One region of the Enterobacter cancerogenus genome, then DNA from elsewhere that is predicted to be linked to it. Evidence: predicted binding sites of a transcription regulator. Region 1 holds the regulator's gene; each other region holds the start of a gene.

The links. The regulator CRP, encoded in region 1, controls carbon source genes, mostly activating them, when cyclic AMP is high. The targets are predictions, from matches to a motif close to ATGTGANNNNNNTCACAT.
Region 2: rhaS (HTH-type transcriptional activator RhaS) is a predicted target of CRP. The motif match lies at 934-951, and genes of this name have one in related genera.
Region 3: I6L58_RS19535 (NupC/NupG family nucleoside CNT transporter) is a predicted target of CRP. The motif match lies at 2,929-2,946, and genes of this name have one in related genera.
Region 4: I6L58_RS20500 (mannitol dehydrogenase family protein) is a predicted target of CRP. The motif match lies at 955-972, and genes of this name have one in related genera.

What each region holds. Positions count from the first base shown of each region.
Region 1 is NZ_CP077290.1:3,113,614-3,118,979, forward strand. It holds gene I6L58_RS14610 (YccS/YhfK family putative transporter) at 1-1,582, opposite strand, end outside; gene crp (cAMP-activated global transcriptional regulator CRP) at 1,640-2,272, opposite strand; gene I6L58_RS14620 (OsmC family protein) at 2,584-2,988, shown strand; gene I6L58_RS14625 (phosphoribulokinase) at 3,073-3,942, opposite strand; gene I6L58_RS14630 (YheU family protein) at 3,973-4,191, opposite strand; gene I6L58_RS14635 (hydrolase) at 4,188-5,210, opposite strand.
Region 2 is NZ_CP077290.1:2,789,981-2,795,346, forward strand. It holds gene rhaB (rhamnulokinase) at 1-778, opposite strand, end outside; gene rhaS (HTH-type transcriptional activator RhaS) at 1,080-1,916, shown strand; gene rhaR (HTH-type transcriptional activator RhaR) at 1,990-2,838, shown strand; gene rhaT (L-rhamnose/proton symporter RhaT) at 2,839-3,873, opposite strand; gene sodA (superoxide dismutase [Mn]) at 4,162-4,782, shown strand; gene yiiM (6-hydroxyaminopurine reductase) at 4,849-5,366, shown strand, end outside.
Region 3 is NZ_CP077290.1:4,134,638-4,140,003, forward strand. It holds gene I6L58_RS19530 (sensor domain-containing phosphodiesterase) at 1-1,629, shown strand, start outside; gene I6L58_RS19535 (NupC/NupG family nucleoside CNT transporter) at 1,677-2,864, opposite strand; gene I6L58_RS19540 (Nramp family divalent metal transporter) at 3,210-4,448, shown strand; gene ypeC (DUF2502 domain-containing protein YpeC) at 4,495-4,836, opposite strand; gene mgrA (L-glyceraldehyde 3-phosphate reductase) at 4,962-5,366, opposite strand, start outside.
Region 4 is NZ_CP077290.1:4,328,555-4,333,920, reverse strand. It holds gene uxuA (mannonate dehydratase) at 1-858, opposite strand, end outside; gene I6L58_RS20500 (mannitol dehydrogenase family protein) at 1,064-2,530, shown strand; gene I6L58_RS20495 (CobW family GTP-binding protein) at 2,654-3,640, shown strand; gene I6L58_RS20490 (phosphatase PAP2 family protein) at 3,674-4,390, shown strand; gene mepS (bifunctional murein DD-endopeptidase/murein LD-carboxypeptidase) at 4,802-5,366, shown strand, end outside.

The sequences.
Region 1 (5,366 bases):
TAGCCTCCTGGTCTGCCTCCAGCGCGTCGTGGGCGTTTTGCCTGAGCAGCCCGCTCTGCCACTGCGGCCACAGCCAGACCATGCCGCCAAACGCAATCAGGCAGCCAATCAGCGTATCAACCAGCCGGGCGATGATGAACTGCTCGCCGTTGAGCGTGAGCAACTGCAGGGTATATACCGCCGTGACCGTAAAGCCAACCATCGCCCAGCCGTAGCTTTTGCGGATAATCAGGTAGCTCACCAGCGTAATCGCCAGCATTCCCGCCAGCGTATATCCCTCCGGCACGTGGAAGTGCAGGGTGACCCCGGCAATGACCAGCCCGGCAATCGTGCCGCCCGCCCGGTGCAGGATGCGCACCCGCGTGGCGCCGTAGCCGTTTTGGGTAACAAACAGCACGGTCATTAAGATCCAGTATGGCTTCGGCAGGTGCAGCGCCATCCCCATCAGGCTGGCGATGCTCAGCATCACGCTGATGCGCGCGGCGTTACGCAGCGCCGGGGATTTCAGCGACAGGTAGCTTTTAAGGGCGGGCAGCAGCGGGAGCCGTTTTTGTTTATCGGCCATCAGGTCGCGTGGGTAGAGCGGACGCTGGGTGCGCAGGACGCGCGCGATGCGGCTGAAGTGCCAGGCGGCGAACTGCCCGACCGGGTTATCCGGGTGCTGGCGGGCAATCTTCTCCAGCGCGCCGAGGGGCTTATCCATGTTAAAGCGCGTGGGGTAGCGGTGATAAAGAATGTCGTCCGCCAGCACCCGCAGGCGCGCGGACACCGTCTGAGCGTTCCAGCGGATCACCGCTTCGGCATGGCTACGCTCGACCAGCTTTTGCACCTCTTGCGGGTGATGCAGGCTGACCGAGATGTGCTCCTGCAGATCCAGCCCCACCTGGAAGATGCGCAGCAGCCGCTTGTAATCATGGTTTTTATTGGCGGCAAGCATATGCAGCTGCTGGTAACACTGGCCAATCAGATCCACCACCTTTTGCTGTCGCGTCAGCAGCGGCGGCAGTGATTTTTCCGGATCGGTGTGCTGGGTCAGCAGGGTGTATTTGGCCTCGCAGTACTCCGCCAACTGCACGTAGAGCAGGCTCAGGGATTCGCGCAGCGGCTGTTCCCGCCACAGCCAGAACCAAAACCAGTTGAATACGCCGTACCACAGCGTGCCGAGGGCGTAGATTAGCAGCGGCTCCCACACCGGCATATTGCCCGCCAGGCTCAGCGTAAAGATGGCGGCAATCAGTGAGGCGGGCAGCAGTCGGGCGTGCAGCGAGCTGATTTCAGCAGTCACGCCGAGCGTCATTGCCAGCACGGTCAGAATGAGCGGCAGCGGAATATCCCGGGCCAGCAGAAGCTGCACCGCGAGGCTACAGCCTGCAAACAGGCAGCCGCCAACGATCAGGCGTTTGAAAAAGCGCTTATGCGGCGTGTCGAGGCCCGCAATGTTGCAGCAGGCAGGCACAAGGGAAAACAGCAGACCCTGCTGGAGATGACCGAGGATCAGGCCCACGGCCACAGGAAGGCACAACACCAGCGTTTGCCGCAGTGCGTAGTTAACTTCCGGGTGATAGATCAGCCTGCGCCACATGGGGAGTAGAGACAAAAACGGCGTGTCACCTTGCGGTGGCACGCCGTTTGACCGTAATTAACGGGTTCCGTAGACCACGATGGTTTTACCGTGGGCAGAGATCAGGTTCTGGTCTTCCAGCATTTTCAGGATACGGCCCACTGTTTCACGGGAGCAACCAACGATCTGACCAATTTCCTGGCGGGTAATTTTAATTTGCATGCCGTCAGGGTGGGTCATCGCGTCCGGCTGTTTAGCCAGGTTCAGCAGGGTCTGCGCGATACGGCCGGTAACGTCGAGGAAGGCAAGGTTGCCCACTTTCTCAGACGTCACCTGCAGACGGCGAGCCATCTGGGAAGAGAGACGCATCAGGATGTCAGGGTTTACCTGAATCAGCTGACGGAACTTCTTGTAAGAAATTTCAGCCACTTCACATGCGGTTTTCGCACGAACCCAGGCGCTACGTTCCTGGCCCTCTTCAAACAGGCCCAGTTCACCGATGAAATCGCCCTGGTTCAGATAAGAAAGGATCATCTCTTTCCCTTCTTCATCTTTGATCAGCACTGCCACCGAGCCTTTGACGATGTAATACAACGTTTCCGCTTTTTCACCCTGGTGAATCAGCGTGCTCTTCGATGGGTACTTATGAATGTGGCAATGAGACAAGAACCATTCGAGAGTCGGGTCTGTTTGCGGTTTGCCAAGCACCATGCGCTGTTATCCTCTGTTATAAGCTGTCACCAGAGCCATAAATCGCATCCTGACTCTGGGGTTGCAATCGAATTCTTACCCATACCCTGGGAAGTCGGCTGTCGTAACGTTTCGCAGCCAGTAAAGTTTGATGTCCTCTGCATACATGTGTAACGTCAATGTATTACTGTAGCATCCTGAGTGTTTTAGCATAGCTTTTGACGCGTGTCTCCTGGTGTCTCGCTTCAGCATGATGCAGGTCGCCTTCCGTTGCGTGAAATGTAACGCGCGCGTACTCTGTCACCAAAAATGCAACGTTGGAGTTAATGAATATGCAAGCGCGTGTAAAGTGGGTAGAAGGGCTGACGTTCCTGGGCGAGTCTGCATCAGGCCACCAAATTTTGATGGACGGTAACTCCGGCGATAAAGCCCCAAGCCCTATGGAAATGGTGCTGATGGCGGCGGGGGGATGCAGCGCTATCGACGTGGTGTCGATCCTGCAAAAAGGCCGTCACGACGTGACCGATTGCGAAGTGAAGCTCACGTCTGAACGCCGCGAAGAGGCGCCACGCCTGTTCACGCATATCAATCTGCACTTTATTGTCACGGGTAAAGACCTGAAAGACGCGGCGGTGTCGCGCGCGGTTGACCTGTCTGCGGAGAAGTACTGCTCTGTGGCGTTAATGCTTGAGAAAGCGGTGAATATTACCCATTCGTATGAAGTGATTGAGGCCTAATCTTTTGGCGGGTGGCGCTTCGCTGACCCGCCCTACAAAAGCACGATCGTAGGCCCGGAGCGCAGCGCCACCGGGCAAAACAACTCACGCGATCTGCTTGCCTTCCATCAACCGCTGCACCAGCGGCGTCATGATTAACTCCATCGCCAGCCCCATTTTTCCGCCCGGCACCACCAACGTATTGATATGTGAAATAAACGACCCCTGCAGCATCGCCAGCAGCCACGGGTAGTCAATCCCGTCCAGATTGCGGAAATGGATGACCACAAAGCTCTCGTCCAGCGACGGAATGGTTTTGGCGGCGAACGGGTTGGAGGTGTCTACCGTCGGCACGCGCTGGAAGTTGATATGGGTGCGGGAGAACTGCGGCGTCAGGAAGTTAATGTAATCTTCCATCGAGCGCACCACCGAGTCCATCACCGCCTCGCGCGAATGACCACGTTCGCTGATGTCGCGCGTCAGCTTCTGGATCCACTCCAGGTTAACAATCGGCACCACGCCCACCAGCAGGTCAACATGGCGCGCCACGTCGTGCTGTGGCGTGACCACGCCGCCATGCAGCCCTTCATAAAACAACACGTCGGTGGGTTCCGGCAGCGGCTGCCAGGGCGTAAAGGTGCCCGGCACCTGGTTCCAGGGTACGGCTTCGTCATAGGTATGAAGATATTTACGGGATTGCCCTTTACCGCTCAAGCCATATTCCGCAAAGGTCTGCTCCAGCAGGCCGAAGTCATTCGCCTCCGGGCCGAAGTAGCTAATGTGTTTCCCCAAATCGCGCGCCTTGCGGATGGCCATGTCCATTTCCGGACGCGTATAGCGGTGAAAGCTGTCGCCCTCTACCTCAGCTGCCCGGAGATTGAGCTGGGCGAAAATCTTGCGAAAGGCGAGGCTGGTGGTGGTGGTTCCCGCACCGCTCGAACCCGTGACGGCAATAACCGGATGTCTGGCAGACATAGCAACTCCCTGACTGAAAAGGTTTAGCGGTCAGCCGTGAAACGCGTTGCGGGGCATGATATTGACCGTCTCATGCAGTTCGGACCACACCAGCACCACGTCGCCGCTTTTCAGCTGGCGTTTCACATCGCTGACCTTTTGTTCAAGCGAACGTTCATGTTCACCATAATCGGTGCCTTCCCGCAATACAAAGCTTTCAATCAGATTATCGAGCGTTTCGGGAGAGAGATCCTGCCAGGGAATAATCATTTTATACCGTCCAGATAAGTCGTTAACCAGTCAGGAATGCGCGTCTCAAGCCACATTTTTGGCCGACGCAGCGTGCCGCCGACAAAGCCGACGTGCCCGCCGTACTCGGTGAGCTGATACTGCACGTTTGCCGGTAAATGCCCGGGCGACGGAATGGAGTGGTGATCCATAAACGGATCGTCCTTCGCGTGAATAATCAGCGTCGGCTTTGTAATTTGATTCAGCAGCGGCATGGCGCTGCACTGACGATAATAGTCAATCGCGTCGGCAAAGCCGTGAATTTTTGAGGTAATCAGATCATCAAACTCCCGCAGACGCTTCACCCGCTTGAGTTGCTGCAGGCTGATAGGCAGCGTGTCCGGGTAGGCCTTCAGCTTACGGGCGGCGTTGGCCTTCAGCAGGTTAAGCAGATAGCGCTGATAGACCCGGGAAAAGCCTTTTTCCATATGGTAGCTGCACTGCTCCAGCATAAACGGCGCGGAGACGATGACGGCGGCGTCCAGCGGAACCGCGTCGCTCTCTTTCGCCAGCAGGCAGGCCAGCATGTTACCGCCCAGCGAATACCCGACGGCGGCCGTCGGCACGGTGCCGAAACTGTCGCGCAGCCAGTGTAAAAACCAGGTGCCGTCTTCGGTCTCACCGGAGTGATAAATGCGTTTCTGACGGTTTGGCTCGCCGCTGCATCCGCGAAAGTGCATCACCACACCGAGCCAGCCGCGTGCTTTTGCCGCCTGGATTAACCCGTGCGCGTAAGGGCTGTGCAGGCTGCCTTCCAGACCATGAAATACCACCAGGCGCGGCTTGTGGCGCGCCTGATCGGGATCTTCGCTCCAGGCCAGATCCAGAAAGTCGCCGTCCGGCAAATCGAGCCGTTGCCAGTGTGGGGTGAACTGCACCTTGCGACGGATCAGGCGCGGCAGCATGGTTTGCAGATGAGGGTTCGCCACGCCGCGCATAGGCACGAATTCGGCGCGTTCTTCAGCGGCTATCTCAAAGTCGGACGGGATTATTTGGGTCATAACGGCGATGCTAATTATTGTCTGTTATTTACGATATCTTCCGAATTGTACCCCGTTTAGCCCGTTTTTCCGAAACATGAACTGATCCCGATCACATTTCTTTACTGAGATTATTACTCTCAGGCTAATGATTACGCTCTACGCTTAATTGATGCC
Region 2 (5,366 bases), 320 kb from region 1:
AGGTGCCGGAAGAGAGATACGCCGCGTCTTTGTCGGCAAGCGGCGCGGCGATGACCGCGCTGGCGGTATCGTGGCTCGCCACGGCCACCACCGGGATCGGATTGCCCTGCGGGCAGAGCCACTCGCCAATCACATTGCCCGGATGGGTCGGCGTGCCAAACCACGACGGCGAGGCGCCCGTCCAGGCCAGCAGGTTTTCGTCCCAGTTATCGGAATTGATGTTCACCAGTTGCGTGGTGGTGGCGTTGGTGTATTCCCAGTTCAGGTTGCCGGTCAGGCGGTAGCTGAAGTAGTCGGGGATCAGCAGGGCGTGCGCCGCCTTTGCGGCCAGTTCCGGCTGCTGTTCGACCAGGGCGCGCAGCTGATACAGGGTGTTAAACGGCAGGAACTGAATGCCGCTGCGCCCGTAGATCGTCTCTTTACCCAGCTGGGCGATGGCATGCGCCATGACGCCGTCGGTACGGCTGTCGCGGTAAGAGACGGGTAGGCCGACGCGTTCGCCAGCGTCGTCCAGCAGGACGTAATCCACGCCCCAGGTATCAATTCCGATGCTGTCGATACGGATGCCGTCATTGCAGACACTCTCAAGCCCGGTACGGATTGCCGCCTCCAGGCCGTCAATGTCCCAGGTATCAAAGCCGTCCCGCTTTTGCAGACAGTTGGCAAAACGGTGCATTTCGCGAAGCGAAAGCGTGCGCTGGCTACGGTCCCAGGTCGCCAGCATTACGCGGCCGCTGGATGCGCCTAAATCGACAGCCACACAATGGCGAAAAGTCATGGTCACGTCCTTTCTCAAGTCATTAGCGGTGAGTGTAAGAAAGGGAAGAAAAAGGCACCTTCTCGCCAGTGACAGGGCAAATCGCGCGCTGGCAAGAAAGCAAAGGTGAACGTGAGGCAGTTCACAGTTTCCAGTAATGACGGGGTTTTCAGGCAGTGTGACGCTTACCGCATTTCCCGATCTTTCCGCCCGTTTCTTGAAAAACGGACAGCTTTTGCGAGGTTTGCTGCTGAAAATTTAAGGTGCGTGCGCCGGGCCTTAATTACTATTTTGAGAACTTTTCTCATTGGTGGGGGCCGTTATGACCGTACTACACAGCGTGGATTTTTTTCCTTCGGGCGGATCGCCTGTCGCGATTGAGCCACGGCTCCCGCAGGCAGCGTTTCCGGAACATCATCATGATTTCCATGAGATTGTGATTGTTGAGCACGGCACGGGCATTCACGTCTTCAACGGCCAGCCGTACACCATCAGCGGTGGCACGGTCTGCTTTGTACGCGATCACGACCGGCATTTATACGAACATACCGACAACCTGTGCCTGACCAACGTGCTGTATCGCTCGCCGGATGCGTTCCAGTTTTTGTCCGGGCTTAATCAGCTTTTGCCCCAGGAGAAAGACGGGCACTATCCGTCGCACTGGCGGGTTAATCAGTCCACGTTGCAGCAGGTGCGCCAGCTGGTGAGCCAGATGGAGCAGAGCGAGGAGGGGCTGGAGACGCACGTTGTTGCCACGCGTGAACTTCTGTTTATGCAACTGCTGGTGCTGCTGCGCCGCAGTAGCCTGGTGGAGGGGCTGGAAAATAACGCTGCGCGCCTTAACCAGCTGATGGCCTGGCTGGAAGATCACTTTGCTGAGGATATCTGCTGGGAAACGCTGGCGGATGATTTCTCGCTGTCGCTGCGTACCCTGCACCGCCAGCTGAAGCAGCACACCGGGCTGACCCCACAGCGCTATCTTAACCGCCTGCGTTTAATCAAGGCCCGGCATCTGCTGCGCCACACGGATGAAAGCGTCACGGACATCGCTTATCGTTGCGGTTTCGGCGACAGTAACCACTTTTCGACGCTGTTTCGCCGTGAATTCAGCTGGTCGCCGCGCGACATTCGCCAGGGCAAGGACGCGTCGCTTCAGTAACGCGAGGGCAATCACCGTTTTTTCGCCGCAAAAAGGCTAATAATGTCAGGTTATTCGCCCGTGAGGTTGTGGTGTGGCTGCTCAGTTAATTCTTCGCAAAGATGATTTTTTTGCCTCCGCAGGCCAGGCCGTTGCGGTGGCCGATCGCTATCCGCAAAACGTCTTTGCCGAACACACGCATGAATTTTGCGAGCTGGTGCTGGTGTGGCGGGGCAACGGCCTGCACGTCCTTAACGACCGGCCTTACCGCATTACGCGCGGGGATCTGTTTTACATTCGCGCCGAGGACAAACACTCCTACGCCTCGGTGAACGACCTGGTGTTGCAGAACGTCATCTACTGCCCGGACAGGCTCAAACTCAACGTCGACTGGGCCGCAAACATTCCGGGGTTTGTTGATGCGAAGGGCGCACCGCACTGGCGCTTAAGCAGCAACGGCATGACCCAGGTCCGGCAGGTGATTTCCCAGCTTGAACAGGAGAGCCTGAAAAACGATCCCGAGGCTAACCAGATGGCGGAGCTGCTCTTTGCCCAGCTGGTAATGACCCTCAAGCGCTATCGTTATGCTACCGACAACCCCTCCGCCACCACTCAGGAGGCGCTGCTTGATAAGCTCATCACCCAACTTGCGGGCAGCCTGAACAAGAGTTTCGTGCTGGAAAAGTTCTGCGAGCAGGAGCAGTGCAGCGAACGCGCGTTACGCCAGCAGTTCCGCACCCAGACCGGGATGACGGTGAACCACTATCTGCGCCAGCTGCGCATCTGCCACGCTCAGTATTTGCTCCAGCATACGGAGCTGATGGTGAGTGAAGTGGCGATGCGCTGCGGCTTTGAGGACAGCAACTACTTTTCGGTGGTGTTTAACCGCGAGGTGGGGATGACGCCGGTACAGTGGCGTCATCGTAGTCGAAAGGCGGCGTGATCAGTTCGCCATGCCGAGGCCAACAATGTTGGCGGCGATAATAATCACCACGCAGCCGAGGCTCAGCACGCCCACCGGACGACGCCCGGCGTTGTTCCACTCCTTCAGCACCAGCCCCACCAGGCCGCCGCACAGCACGTAGAAGCTCATGTGCAGCATCCAGCTCATGTAATCGTACTGCGCCGGAATGCTGGCGTGGCCCCAGGCGTAGAAGAAGAACTGCAGATACCACATCAGCCCACCCAACGCGGAGAGCAGCACGTTGGTTACGATCAGCGGTTTTGCCAGCGAGAAGTCGGCTTTTACCGACAGGTTCTTCACTTTTGCCAGACGAATAAAGCAGAAGCCCAGGTTGACCAGCGCGCCGCCGCCCATGATCACCACGTAGCTTGGCAGGGCAACGTACAGCGGGTCGACGCCCAGCGCGGCGGCGGCTTCGTGCATCGGTTTGGCGGCGTTCATGGCGAAGGACATACCGGCGGAGAAGATGCCGCACATTACCGCCAGCAGCAGCCCTTTCTTCAGGTTGAAGTCCTCGGCTTTGATGCCCATCTTGCGCTCTTTAAGCTGGCCCGCGCGGGTCACGATGCCTACGCCGATCACCGCGACCAGCACGCCCAGCAGCGTCATGCGCCCGCCTTCGGTATTGATCAGCACGTCGAAATTGCCGTTGAGGATTGGCGTCATCAGGGTGCCGACAATCAGCGTAATGCCAATCGCGATGCCGATACCCATCGACATGCCGAGGTAGCGCATGGTGAGGCCATAGTTGATGTTGCCGATGCCCCACATCGCGCCAAACAGGAAGACCGGCAGCAGGGTAGAGGCGCTGAAGGAGGAGAAATAGCCCCAGAAATCGGGCAGGAGCATGGCGCTGATGGTCCACGGCAAAATCAGCCATGACACCGTACCGCCGACGGACCACATGGTTTCCCATGACCAATGTTTAACCTTTTTAAACGGGGCATAGAAACAGGCTGCACTGGCTGCGCCTATCAAATGCCAGAAAATACCCATCGTAATCGCATGATTCATTTTTACATCCTCATCGTTTTTATAGTCGGTGGCTGCCCGCCGACTTGATGAGTGTAAAAATTAGGCGGTTTGGGAACCTTCAGAAGGTTGCCGCACTTTTGTTCAGGATGGCAATCAGCACGTTAACCGCGTGAGCAGACTCACAATTTCGCGATGAGAGGGAAAATGAATAACCTTATAAAAACTACGGCATTGATAATCATTTTCAATATCATTTAATTAACTATAATGAACCAACTGCTTACGCGGCATTAACAGCTGTGCCGCCCGACACTAATGGAGAGGATTATGAGTTATACACTGCCATCCCTGCCGTATGCCTACGACGCACTGGAACCGCATTTCGACAAGCAGACGATGGAAATCCATCACACTAAACACCACCAGACCTACGTGAACAACGCCAACGCTGCGCTGGAAAGCCTGCCAGAGTTCGCTAGCCTGCCGGTTGAAGAGCTGATCACCAAACTGGACCAGCTGCCAGCAGACAAGAAAACCGTTCTGCGTAACAACGCAGGCGGCCACGCTAACCACAGCCTGTTCTGGAAAGGCCTGAAAACCGGTACCACCCTGCAGGGCGACCTGAAAGCGGCTATCGAGCGCGACTTCGGTTCCGTAGACAACTTCAAAGCGGAATTCGAGAAAGCCGCTGCGACCCGTTTCGGCTCTGGCTGGGCGTGGCTGGTCCTGAAAGGTGACAAACTGGCGGTGGTTTCTACCGCAAACCAGGACTCCCCGCTGATGGGTGAAGCGATCTCTGGCGCATCCGGTTTCCCAATCCTGGGCCTGGACGTTTGGGAACACGCTTACTACCTGAAGTTCCAGAACCGTCGTCCAGACTACATCAAAGCCTTCTGGGACGTGGTGAACTGGGACGAAGCTGCAGCACGTTTCGCTGCGAAAAAATAAGGTTGCATTGACGCCTGTGAGAAGCGAGTCTGATGACTCGCTTTTTTTGTATCTGAAGGAGTAGAGATGCACTACCCGGTCAACGTGTTTACAGGCAAGGTAACGGAATACGAAGGCAGCCGCCCGAGCGCCATCGCCAAAGTGCAGGTTGACGGCGAGTTGAGCCTCACCGAGCGCGGTCTCGTGGGCGATGAGCAGGCCGAAAAGAAAATTCACGGCGGGCCGGAGCGCGCGCTGTGCCACTATCCGCGCGAGCATTATGCTTACTGGATGAGTGAATTCCCCGAGCAGGCGGAGCGCTTCGTCGCACCCGCCTTTGGCGAGAACCTCTCTACCGAGGGGCTGACCGAGCAAAACGTCTTTATCGGCGATATCTTCCGCTGGGGCGATGCCCTGATTCAGGTGACGCAGCCGCGCTCGCCGTGCTTCAAGCTGAACTACCATTTTGGCATTGAAGATATGTCCGCCCGGCTGCAAAGCGCCGGTAAAACCGGCTGGCTCTACCGCGTGGTGCTGGCGGGGAACGTTTCGGCGGATGCCCCGCTGGCGCTCGTTTCACGCGTGAGTGATGTGTCGGTGTACGA
Region 3 (5,366 bases), 1.0 Mb from region 1:
ATAATGAATCCCGGTTATGCCAGGGTGTTCTGGCGTCGAAGCTTAAAGCCGTTTCTTTTCAATAAAAAGCCGTTATTTATCATCGTCTGGTTAACGCTGTTAGTTCTCTTTATCGCAATTTTATGTGCGCCCTTTGAGTCGCCGATTATTGCCGGCTACCTGATGCCGATCGTCTTTATCCTCTTCACGCTGGGGATAAGCCGTCTGAGCTATGCGCTGATCTCCTTGCTCTGGGCTGTATCAGCCCTGATGCTGCTGACCTACAACTACAACTTTTTGAATGGCGTAGAAACGGGCTACTCGCTCTCCTTTATCTTGTCGGTGCTGATCTCATTTGCTATCTGCCTGCTCTATATGTCGAAGATCTACCGCCGCAGCGAATGGATGAAGCAGGGCTGGCAGGAAAGGGCGCTCACCGATCCGTTGACCGGGTTACCCAACATCCGCGCGCTGGAAGACTATCTGCAGGACCACCCCGACGCCAAAGTCTGTTGTCTGCGGATGGACAACCTGGAGTTCCTCAGTCGCCATTACGGCATACTGATGCGGGTACATTGCAAACGATCGGTCACCGCCACCCTTCAGCCTTATTTGCAACAAGAGGAAAAGCTCTTTCAGCTACCCGGTAGCGAGTTGGTTGTGGTGTTGCTTGGGCCGGAACCGTCCGAGCGGCTCCAGTACATGGTGGATCACCTGAACAGCCGGAAGATTATCTGGAACAAAACGGCGCTGGAAATCGAGTTCGGTGCAGCGTGGGGCGAAGTGGAAGGCGGTGAGCACTTGCACCCTATGCTGGGCCAGCTGAGCTGGCTTGCAGAACAATCCTGCGCCAACCACCGCGTTCTGGGGCTGACCAACAGCCTGGAGACCGTCTCGGGCCAGACAACGGATCGGGTGTTGATGCTGGGCCGCATTAAGCGGGCGCTCGAAGAAGGTGGCCTTCGTCTGTACGCGCAGCCCATCCAGAACGCGCAGGGGAAGGGGTATTACGAGATTTTGACCCGTATAGAGAGCGAGGGCGAAATCATCACTCCTGACCGCTTTATCCCGCTTGTTGCCCAGTTTAACCTGAGCCATCGGTTTGATATGAGCGTGGTTGAAAGCCTTCTGGAATGGCTTAAGAACCACCCGGAACCACACGCCGAAACGCGTTTCTCCGTCAACCTGATGCCGCTGACGCTGATGCAAAAAGAGGCGGCGAGCGAGATAATTCAGCTCTTTGAGCGCTATTTTGTCAGCCCAAATGCAGTGGTCATCGAAATAACCGAAGAGCAGGCCTTCTCTAATTCCGGGGCGAGCATTAAAAATATCCAGACGCTTCGGGAGTATGGCTTTCGCATAGCAATCGATGATTTTGGCACGGGATACGCCAATTACGAGCGCCTCAAACGCCTGCAGGCTGACATCATTAAGATTGATGGCTGCTTCGTCAAAGATATCTGTAGTGACAGCATGGACGCGATGATCGTCCAGTCAATATGCAATCTGGCGAAGACGAAATCGCTCTGCGTGGTGGCTGAATATGTAGAGACACCGGAGCAGCGAGAGATGCTGCTGCGCTTCGGGGTGGATTATCTGCAGGGGTATCTCATCGGCAAACCCGCGCCGCTAAGCGAACTGCAGGCATAAAAAAACCGGGAGCCACAAGGCTCCCGGTTTTTATTTCACAGTATGGGTTACAGGACCAGCGCCGCGATAGAGGCGGAGAGCACGCTGACCAGCGTCGAACCGTACACCAGCTTCAGACCAAAGCGAGAAACCACGTTGCCCTGTTCTTCGTTCAGACCTTTAATCGCACCGGCGATAATACCGATGGATGAGAAGTTGGCGAAGGAAACCAGGAACACAGAGAGGATGCCTTCTGCGCGCGGAGAGAGCGTGCTGGCAATTTTCTGCAGATCCATCATTGCAACGAATTCGTTAGACACCAGTTTGGTGGCCATGATACTGCCGACCTGCAGCGCTTCGTGAGCCGGAACACCCATTACCCAGGCAACAGGGTAGAAGATATAGCCCAGAATGCCCTGGAAGGAGATACCGAGCACCGCCGCGAACAGGGCGTTCAGGGCTGAAATCAGGGCGATAAAGCCGATCAGCATTGCCGCAACGATAATCGCAACCTTAAAGCCCGCCAGAATGTATTCACCCAGCATTTCGAAGAAGCTCTGACCTTCATGCAGATTTGCCATCTGCAGGTTCTCTTCGCCCTCTTCAACACGGTACGGGTTGATCAGAGACAGAACGATAAAGGTGCTGAACATGTTCAGAACCAGTGCCGCAACAACGTATTTTGGCTCCAGCATGGTCATGTATGCGCCAACAATCGACATGGAAACGGTAGACATCGCCGTTGCAGCCATGGTGTACATACGATTGCGGGACATTTTGCCGAGGATGTCTTTATACGCGATAAAGTTCTCAGACTGACCGAGGATCAGGGAGCTTACGGCGTTGAAAGATTCCAGTTTGCCCATACCGTTCACTTTTGACAGCACGGTACCGATAGCGCGGATAACAACAGGCAACACGCGGATGTGCTGCAAAATACCAATCAGCGCAGAGATAAAGACGATAGGGCACAGCACTTTCAGGAAGAAGAACGCCAGGCCTTGATCGTTCATATTACCGAAGACGAAATTGGTCCCTTCGTTGGCAAAACCGAGCAGTTTTTCGAACATTTCGGAAAAGCCTTTGACGAAGCCGAGTCCCACGTTGGAGTTCAGGAAGAACCACGCGAGTAAAACTTCAATAACCAGAAGCTGAACAACAAAGCGGATGCGGATTTTTTTGCGGTCATGGCTGACCAGCAACGCAAGCGCAGTAACGACAACGAGTGCCAGGACAAAATGAAGGACGCGGTCCATATTTGCTCCAAATATGAGGCAGGTTTAATTTCCGTGCACATTCTATGTAACAAGCGCAAAGAAAACGAGATCAAGGCCACACTATAGTTACATCCTGTGACGAGTCTCAAAAATAGTGATCAACAATACATTTTTGTTATGTTAGGTAAATGAGTGAAAAGTTAAGTTTGTGTGCTACGCTTCACAAATGACTGCGCATTTTCACAATCTGTGATGTCGCACCACCTGCCCACCTATTGTTCTTAGCTATCAATGAAATCATTTTTAACCACCTAAATGGTCTTGATAATCATTCTCATTTTGATAGCATAAAACATAGCAAAGGCTATATTTCCAGAGGCAGACATGACAAATAGTCGCGTAGAGGGTAGCAGTGGCAGAGCAGCGCGCAAGTTGCGGTTCGCGTTAATGGGACCTGCGTTCATTGCTGCTATTGGCTATATCGATCCGGGTAATTTTGCGACCAACATTCAGGCCGGGGCCAGCTTCGGCTATAAGCTGCTGTGGGTGGTAGTCTGGGCCAACTTCATGGCGATGCTGATCCAGATGCTTTCGGCAAAGCTGGGTATCGCCACAGGTAAAAACCTGGCGGAGCAGATCCGCGACCACTATCCGCGTCCGGCGGTGTGGCTGTACTGGATCCAGGCGGAAATTATCGCCATGGCGACCGATCTCGCCGAATTTATCGGGGCGGCTATCGGCTTCAAGCTGATTTTAGGCGTGTCGCTGCTGCAGGGGGCCGTGCTGACCGGGATTGCGACGTTCCTGATTTTGATGCTGCAGCGTCGCGGGCAAAAGCCGCTCGAAAAGGTGATTGGTGGTCTGCTGCTGTTTGTGGCCGCAGCCTATATTGTTGAGCTGGTATTTTCTCAGCCGAATCTGGTGCAGCTTGGTAAAGGGATGGCGATCCCCAGCCTGCCTAATACCGAAGCCGTATTCTTGGCGGCAGGGGTGCTGGGCGCAACCATCATGCCGCACGTTATCTATCTCCACTCTTCATTAACCCAGGATTTGCACGGCGGAACGCGTAAAGACCGCTACTCCGCCACCAAATGGGACGTGGCGATCGCCATGACCATTGCCGGATTTGTGAACCTGGCGATGATGGCAACCGCAGCTGCCGCTTTCCATTTTAATGGCCATACGGGCGTCGCCGATCTTGATCAGGCCTATCTGACCCTCGAACCCTTACTTAGCCACGCCGCGGCGACCATCTTCGGGCTTAGCCTGGTGGCTGCCGGCCTCTCCTCAACCGTGGTGGGTACGCTGGCCGGGCAGGTGGTAATGCAGGGCTTTGTGCGCTTTCATATTCCGCTCTGGGTACGTCGCGCGGTCACAATGCTGCCATCCTTCATCGTCATTCTGATGGGGCTGGATCCCACCCGTATTCTGGTGATGAGTCAGGTCTTGCTGAGCTTTGGTATCGCGCTGGCGCTGGTGCCGTTGCTGATATTTACCAGTGACAAATCGCTGATGGGGGAGTTAGTGAACACCACGCTGGTGAAAAGAGCGGGGTGGGCTATCGTGGTGGTGGTGGTGGCGCTCAACCTGTGGCTGCTGGCAGGAACGGCATTAGGGTTATAAATAAAAAAAACAAAAAGAAAAAGGAGCCGCGAGGCTCCTTTGTTCATTAATGATGATGGCCGTGACCATGGCCTCTGCCGTGACCTCTGCCACCGCGATGGTCGTCGCGATCGCGCCAGCCTTCACGGTAGCCGCGTTCATAGGCTTTGCGTTTGTCCCAGCCGCGGTGATAGCCATTGTCGTGTCTCCACCAGCGATTTTTACGCCATTCATAATGGTGGTGCCAGTAATCGCGGTCGCGCCAGCCACCGCCGTCCCAGTAGTTACCGTAATTATCACGATCGCCAATTTGTAATTTTACGGATGGCAACAGGGTGATTTCGCCCGCGTTAGCAACCAGCGGTGCAGCAGCCAGTAAAACGGCAGCCAGAATCAGTGACCTGAACATACTTTTCTCCTTCACGATCGGGGCCTTGTGTGGCCTGTTAACGCAATATTACGAGTTGGTAAAGACTCGTATCATCGCCTCAACTCCGAATTCGTCAACGAGAGCACGAATTGCTAAAAACGGGTTTATTCTGACCCGCTAAGGATCGCGTCAATTTTCGCCAGTTCCTCTGTCGAGAAATACCGATTCTCGAGCATGCCTGCTGCGTCATCAATTTGCGCCGTTTTACTGGCACCAATCAGCACAGACGTCACGGCATCGTGGCGCAGGATCCAGGCCAGTGCCATCTGCGACAGCTTCTGGTTCCGGCTTTCGGCCAATGCATTCAGCTTGCGAACTTTAACCAGCTTTTCCTCGGTCAACTGATCGGGGTTGAGGAACTTGCTGCCGCTGGCGGCTCGCGAGTCTTCAGGAATGCCGTTCAAATAGCGATTGGTCAGTTGGCCGCCCGCCAGCGGGGAGAAAGGAATACATCCCACGCCTTTCTCGTTCAGTACGTCCAGCAAACCCGCCTCAGGCGCGCGCTCGAA
Region 4 (5,366 bases), 1.2 Mb from region 1:
CATCTGCACCAGGTCGTTATCCGCGCGCACGCCGTAGGAGCCGGTGCACATGGTAAAGCCGTTATAGATGCTGTCGACCGTCTCTTTCAGCCACTGCATATCCTCGATTGTCGAGACAATACGCGGCAGGCCGAGGATGGGACGCGGAGGATCGTCAGGATGGATAGCCAGACGCACTTTCACCTCTTCTGCGACCGGGACAATGGCGCGCAGGAAGTGGGCCATGTTGTCGCGCAGCTGGTTTTTATCGATATTGCCGTACTCGGCCAGACGCGCGCGGAACTGATCCAGGGTGTACCCCTCTTCTGCCCCCGGCAGACCGGCAATGATATTGCGCGTCAGCTTTTCGATATCGGCTTCGCTGGCGGCATCAAACCACTGCTTCGCCTGCTGCTGCTCTTCGGCGGTGTAATCCGCTTCAGCACCAGAACGTTTCAGAATATGCAGCTCAAATGCCGCAAAGGCAATCTGGTCAAAGCGCAGCGCTTTAGAGCCGTCTGCCATCTGGTATTCCAGATCGGTACGCGTCCAGTCCAGAATAGGCATAAAGTTATAGCAAACGGTATCAATCCCGCAGGCGGCGAGGTTACGAATGCTCTGCTGATAGTTGGCAATCCAGGTGTCGCACTCGCCGGAACGGGTTTTGATCTCTTCATGCACCGGAATGCTTTCGACCACGGACCAGGTTAAGCCCTTTTCCGCCAGCAGCGCCTGGCGCTGTTTAATTTCGTCAACCGGCCACACCTGGCCGTTGGGAATGTGGTGCAGTGCCGTCACGACGCCCGTCGCGCCTGCCTGACGCACATCATCAAGCGAAACCGGATCGTTCGGTCCGTACCAACGCCAGGTTTGTTCCATCGTCCCACCCCTTAAAGTTGTTATACCAATATGAATGACTTTGTTGACGACTACCATACATGTTTAATCATGAGGGTCAATATAGCCCACGGCATTGATTGATCAAACTCACATAATCGCGATATTTACGGCTTACCAATTCTCTTTGTTGTCATATAACTTTACACTGGCATTGTTAATTAATGGTTAATCAGGTGTGTATTTCATGAAGACAATTGCCTCCACCGCGCTTCCTTCCCACGTTCAACAGCCGCACTACGACCGTCAGTCACTGCGCTCGCGCATCGTCCATTTTGGCTTTGGTGCGTTTCATCGCGCGCATCAGGCATTGTTAACAGACCGGGTACTGAACGCAAAGGGGGGTGACTGGGGGATTTGCGAGATCAGCCTGTTCAGCGGCGACGTGCTGATGAGCCAGCTGCGCGCCCAGGACCATCTGTTTACCGTGCTGGAGAAAGGGCCTGACGGGAATCAGCCGATTATCGTCGGCGCGGTACATGAATGTCTGAATGCAAAACTCGACTCGCTGGCGGCGATCATTGAAAAATTCTGCGAACCCCAGGTGGCGATTGTTTCCCTTACCATCACTGAAAAGGGCTATTGCCTCGACCCGGCTACCGGCAGGCTGGATACGCAAAACGCCCGCATTGTCCATGACCTTGAAAATCCGTCTGAACCACATTCCGCGCCGGGTATTCTGGTCGAAGCGCTGCATCGCCGCCGCGAGCGGGGGTTGCAGCCGTTTACCGTTCTCTCCTGCGATAACATCCCGGATAACGGACATGTGGTGAAAAACGCCGTGCTCGGGATGGCGCAAAAACGCTCCCCTGAGCTTGCCGCCTGGATTGATGCGCACGTCAGCTTCCCGGGCACCATGGTCGACCGGATTGTTCCGGCTGCCACCGAGGCCTCTCTGGCCGAAATCACCCAGGCCCTTGGCGTGGACGATCCCTGCGCCATCAGCTGTGAGCCATTTATCCAGTGGGTGGTTGAAGATAACTTTGTCGCCGGACGGCCAGAGTGGGAGGTCGCAGGCGTGCAGATGGTGCAGGACGTTCTGCCCTGGGAGCAGATGAAACTGCGGATGCTGAACGGCAGCCACTCGTTTCTGGCCTACCTTGGCTACCTGGCGGGCTATGCGCATATTAATGAATGCATGGAGGATGAGCACTTCCGCGAGGCCGCCCGCCGGTTGATGCTGGACGAGCAGGCCCCTACCCTGCGCATTACGGATGTTGACCTCACCGCCTATGCCGACAGCCTGATCGACCGTTTTGCCAACCCGGCGCTTCAGCACCGGACCTGGCAGATTGCGATGGACGGCAGCCAGAAATTGCCGCAGCGGATGCTCGACGGCATCCGCGTGCATCTTGAACGTCATACCGCGTGGCCTCTGCTGGCGCTGGGCGTGGCGGGCTGGATGCGCTACGTCAGCGGCACGGATGACCAGGGAAACGCAATCGACGTTCGCGATCCGCTTAGCGAGAAAATCCGTGGCATTGTGAGCACCAGCAGCGAAGCCGATCGCGTCACCGCCCTGCTGGGGCTAAACGAGATCTTCGGCCACGACCTGCCGCAAACGCCGGCGTTCGTGGACGCAATCGTTCAGGCCTACCAGCGCCTCGTCCGCGATGGCGCGCGCCGGGCCGTTATCGAAACGTTAAATATTTAGCGATTATTGCGTTTAACGCGAACGGGGTGCCTCTCCGTTCGCGCCTCCCCTTCTCAATGTCCGTTTTTTTCGCCAGGATGATAGATTATCGGTTTAGCATTACGATTATCTCTCGGAGCACACGTGACCAAAACCAACCTCATCACCGGCTTCCTCGGTAGCGGCAAAACCACCTCCATTCTGCATTTGCTGGCAAATAAAGATCCGGCCGAAAAATGGGCCGTGCTGGTTAACGAATTTGGCGAAGTCGGTATCGACGGCGCGCTGCTGGCCAACAGCGGTGCGATGATCAAGGAGATCCCCGGCGGCTGCATGTGCTGTGTGAATGGTCTGCCGATGCAGGTGGGGCTGAACACACTGCTCCGTCAGGGCAAACCCGACCGTCTGCTGATTGAACCCACGGGGCTGGGCCATCCGAAGCAAATTCTCGATTTACTGACCGCACCGGTTTATGAACCCTGGATCGATCTGCGCGCCACGCTTTGCCTGCTCGACCCGCGCCAGCTGCTCGATGAAAAAACGCTGAGCAATGAGAACTTCCGCGACCAGCTCGCCTCGGCAGATATCATTGTGGCGAATAAATCCGACCGCAGCACGCCCGAGAGCCAGGCGGCACTGGCGGCCTGGTGGCAACACGCGGGCGGCGGACGCCAGCGTGTCGAGACCACGCAAGGGAACATTGATGGCGCGCTGCTCGATCTTCCTCGCCTGAATCAGACAGAACTGCCATCCAGCCCCGAGCACGCGCATCATCATGGCGTGAAGCATGGCCTGGCTGCGTTAAGCCTGCCTGAGCATCAGCGCTGGCGGCGTAACCTGAACAGCGGTCAGGGGCATCAGGCCTGCGGATGGATTTTTGACGCCGACACGCAGTTTGACACCATCGGCATCCTTGAGTGGGCCAGGCTGGCCCCGGTTGAGCGTGTAAAAGGGGTGATGCGCACGCAGGACGGCTTGGTGCGGATAAACCGCCAGGGTGAGGACTTCTTTATCGAAACGCAGAACGTCGCGCCGCCGGATAGCCGAATAGAGTTAATTAGTGCGGTTAACACCGACTGGAACGCACTCCAGTCCAGTCTGTTGAAGCTTCGTTTAAGTTCGGGTGGCTAACGTTGCCCCAGTTTTAACACTATGCTGAAGACTATGACGACTCGATACCCCCAGATATTACTGCTGAACGCCGCCGGGCTGGCGCTCTTTTTATCCTGGTATCTTCCGGTGAACCACGGCCTGTGGTTCCCGCTGGATTCCAGCATTTTCCATTTCTTTAATCAGGAACTGGTAAAAAGTAAGGCGTTTTTATGGCTGGTAGCGATTACCAATAACCGTGCCTTTGACGGTTGCTCGCTGCTGGCGATGGGCTGTTTAATGCTCTCCTTCTGGCTGAAAGAGGACAAAACAGGGCGTCGTCGTATCATAATGATGGGTCTGGTGATGCTGCTGACGGCGGTGGTGATCAACCAGCTGGCGCAGCATCTGATGCCGGTTAAACGCGCAAGCCCCTCCCTGTCGTTCCCGAATATTTACCGCGTGAGTGAATTGCTGCATATTTCGACAAAAGACGCGTCGAAAGACAGTTTCCCTGGCGATCACGGCATGATGCTGCTTATTTTCTCCGCCTTCATGCTGCGTTATTTCGGTAAAAAAGCCTTTGCCATTGCTCTGGCCATCGTCGTGATATTTGCCTTCCCGCGCGTCATGATTGGTGCGCACTGGTTTACCGATATTGCCGTTGGCTCCCTGACGGCGGTGCTCATTGGGGCGCCATGGTGCTTAATGACCCCCTTAAGCGACCGTTTAATTGCGCTTTTCGATCGTTATATGCCCGGAAATAGCAACAAAATTAAAACAAATATCTAACCTAAATTATCATCATCCATCAGGGATCGTTTGGGATCCCTGATGCGACTCCCCCCTTTCGCCTGTCTGGCTGTCATATTCTCGTCATCACATTCATGTTAGAAATGAATGAATTGCGCATTTAAGCAGCAATTTTGACGGCATTTTACGCTATTGCAGTTATTCACTTTCTGTATCACTTTTTCTTATAAAAAAAAGGGTATTTTTGCTCGCAATAGCCCTTGCAATCGGGTAATCTCAGACTCGTTTTGCCCCACAAAGATAATTATTACTGTGGTGAATAAATTTGTGCGCTGTGCCACAGATTTGGCCATAAAGAATTGTCTGATTGTGCGCAGGTAATTAGTCTCGTCACGTTTGGCATTTTTATAACGATTTTTTCGTTAAGGACTTCAAGGGATAATAAACAACATGGTCAAATCTCAACCGATTTTGAGATATATCTTGCGGGGGATCCCGGCGATTGCAGTGGCGGTACTGCTTTCAGCATGTAGCACAACGAACACCGCGAAGAATATGCATCCTGAGACGCGTGTTGTGGGAATGGAAGATTCCTCTTCACTGCAAGCCTCTCAGGATGAATTTGAAAATATGGTACGTAATCTGGACGTGAAGTCCCGTATTATGGACCAGTATGCTGACTGGAAAGGCGTGCGTTATCGTCTGGGCGGCAGCACCAAGAAAGGCATTGATTGTTCCGGTTTCGTACAGCGTACCTTCCGCGAGCAATTTGGGTTAGACCTCCCGCGTTCAACCTATGAACAGCAGGTGATGGGCAAGTCGATTTCACGCACCAAACTGCGTACCGGTGATTTAGTCCTGTTCAAAGCAGGCTCGACCGGCCGACATGTGGGCATCTATATCGGTAACGATCAGTTTGTCCATGCCTCCACCAGCAGCGGTGTGACCATCTCCAGCATGAACGAGCCATACTGGAAGAAGCGCTACAACGAAGCGCGCCGAGTTTTGACCCGCA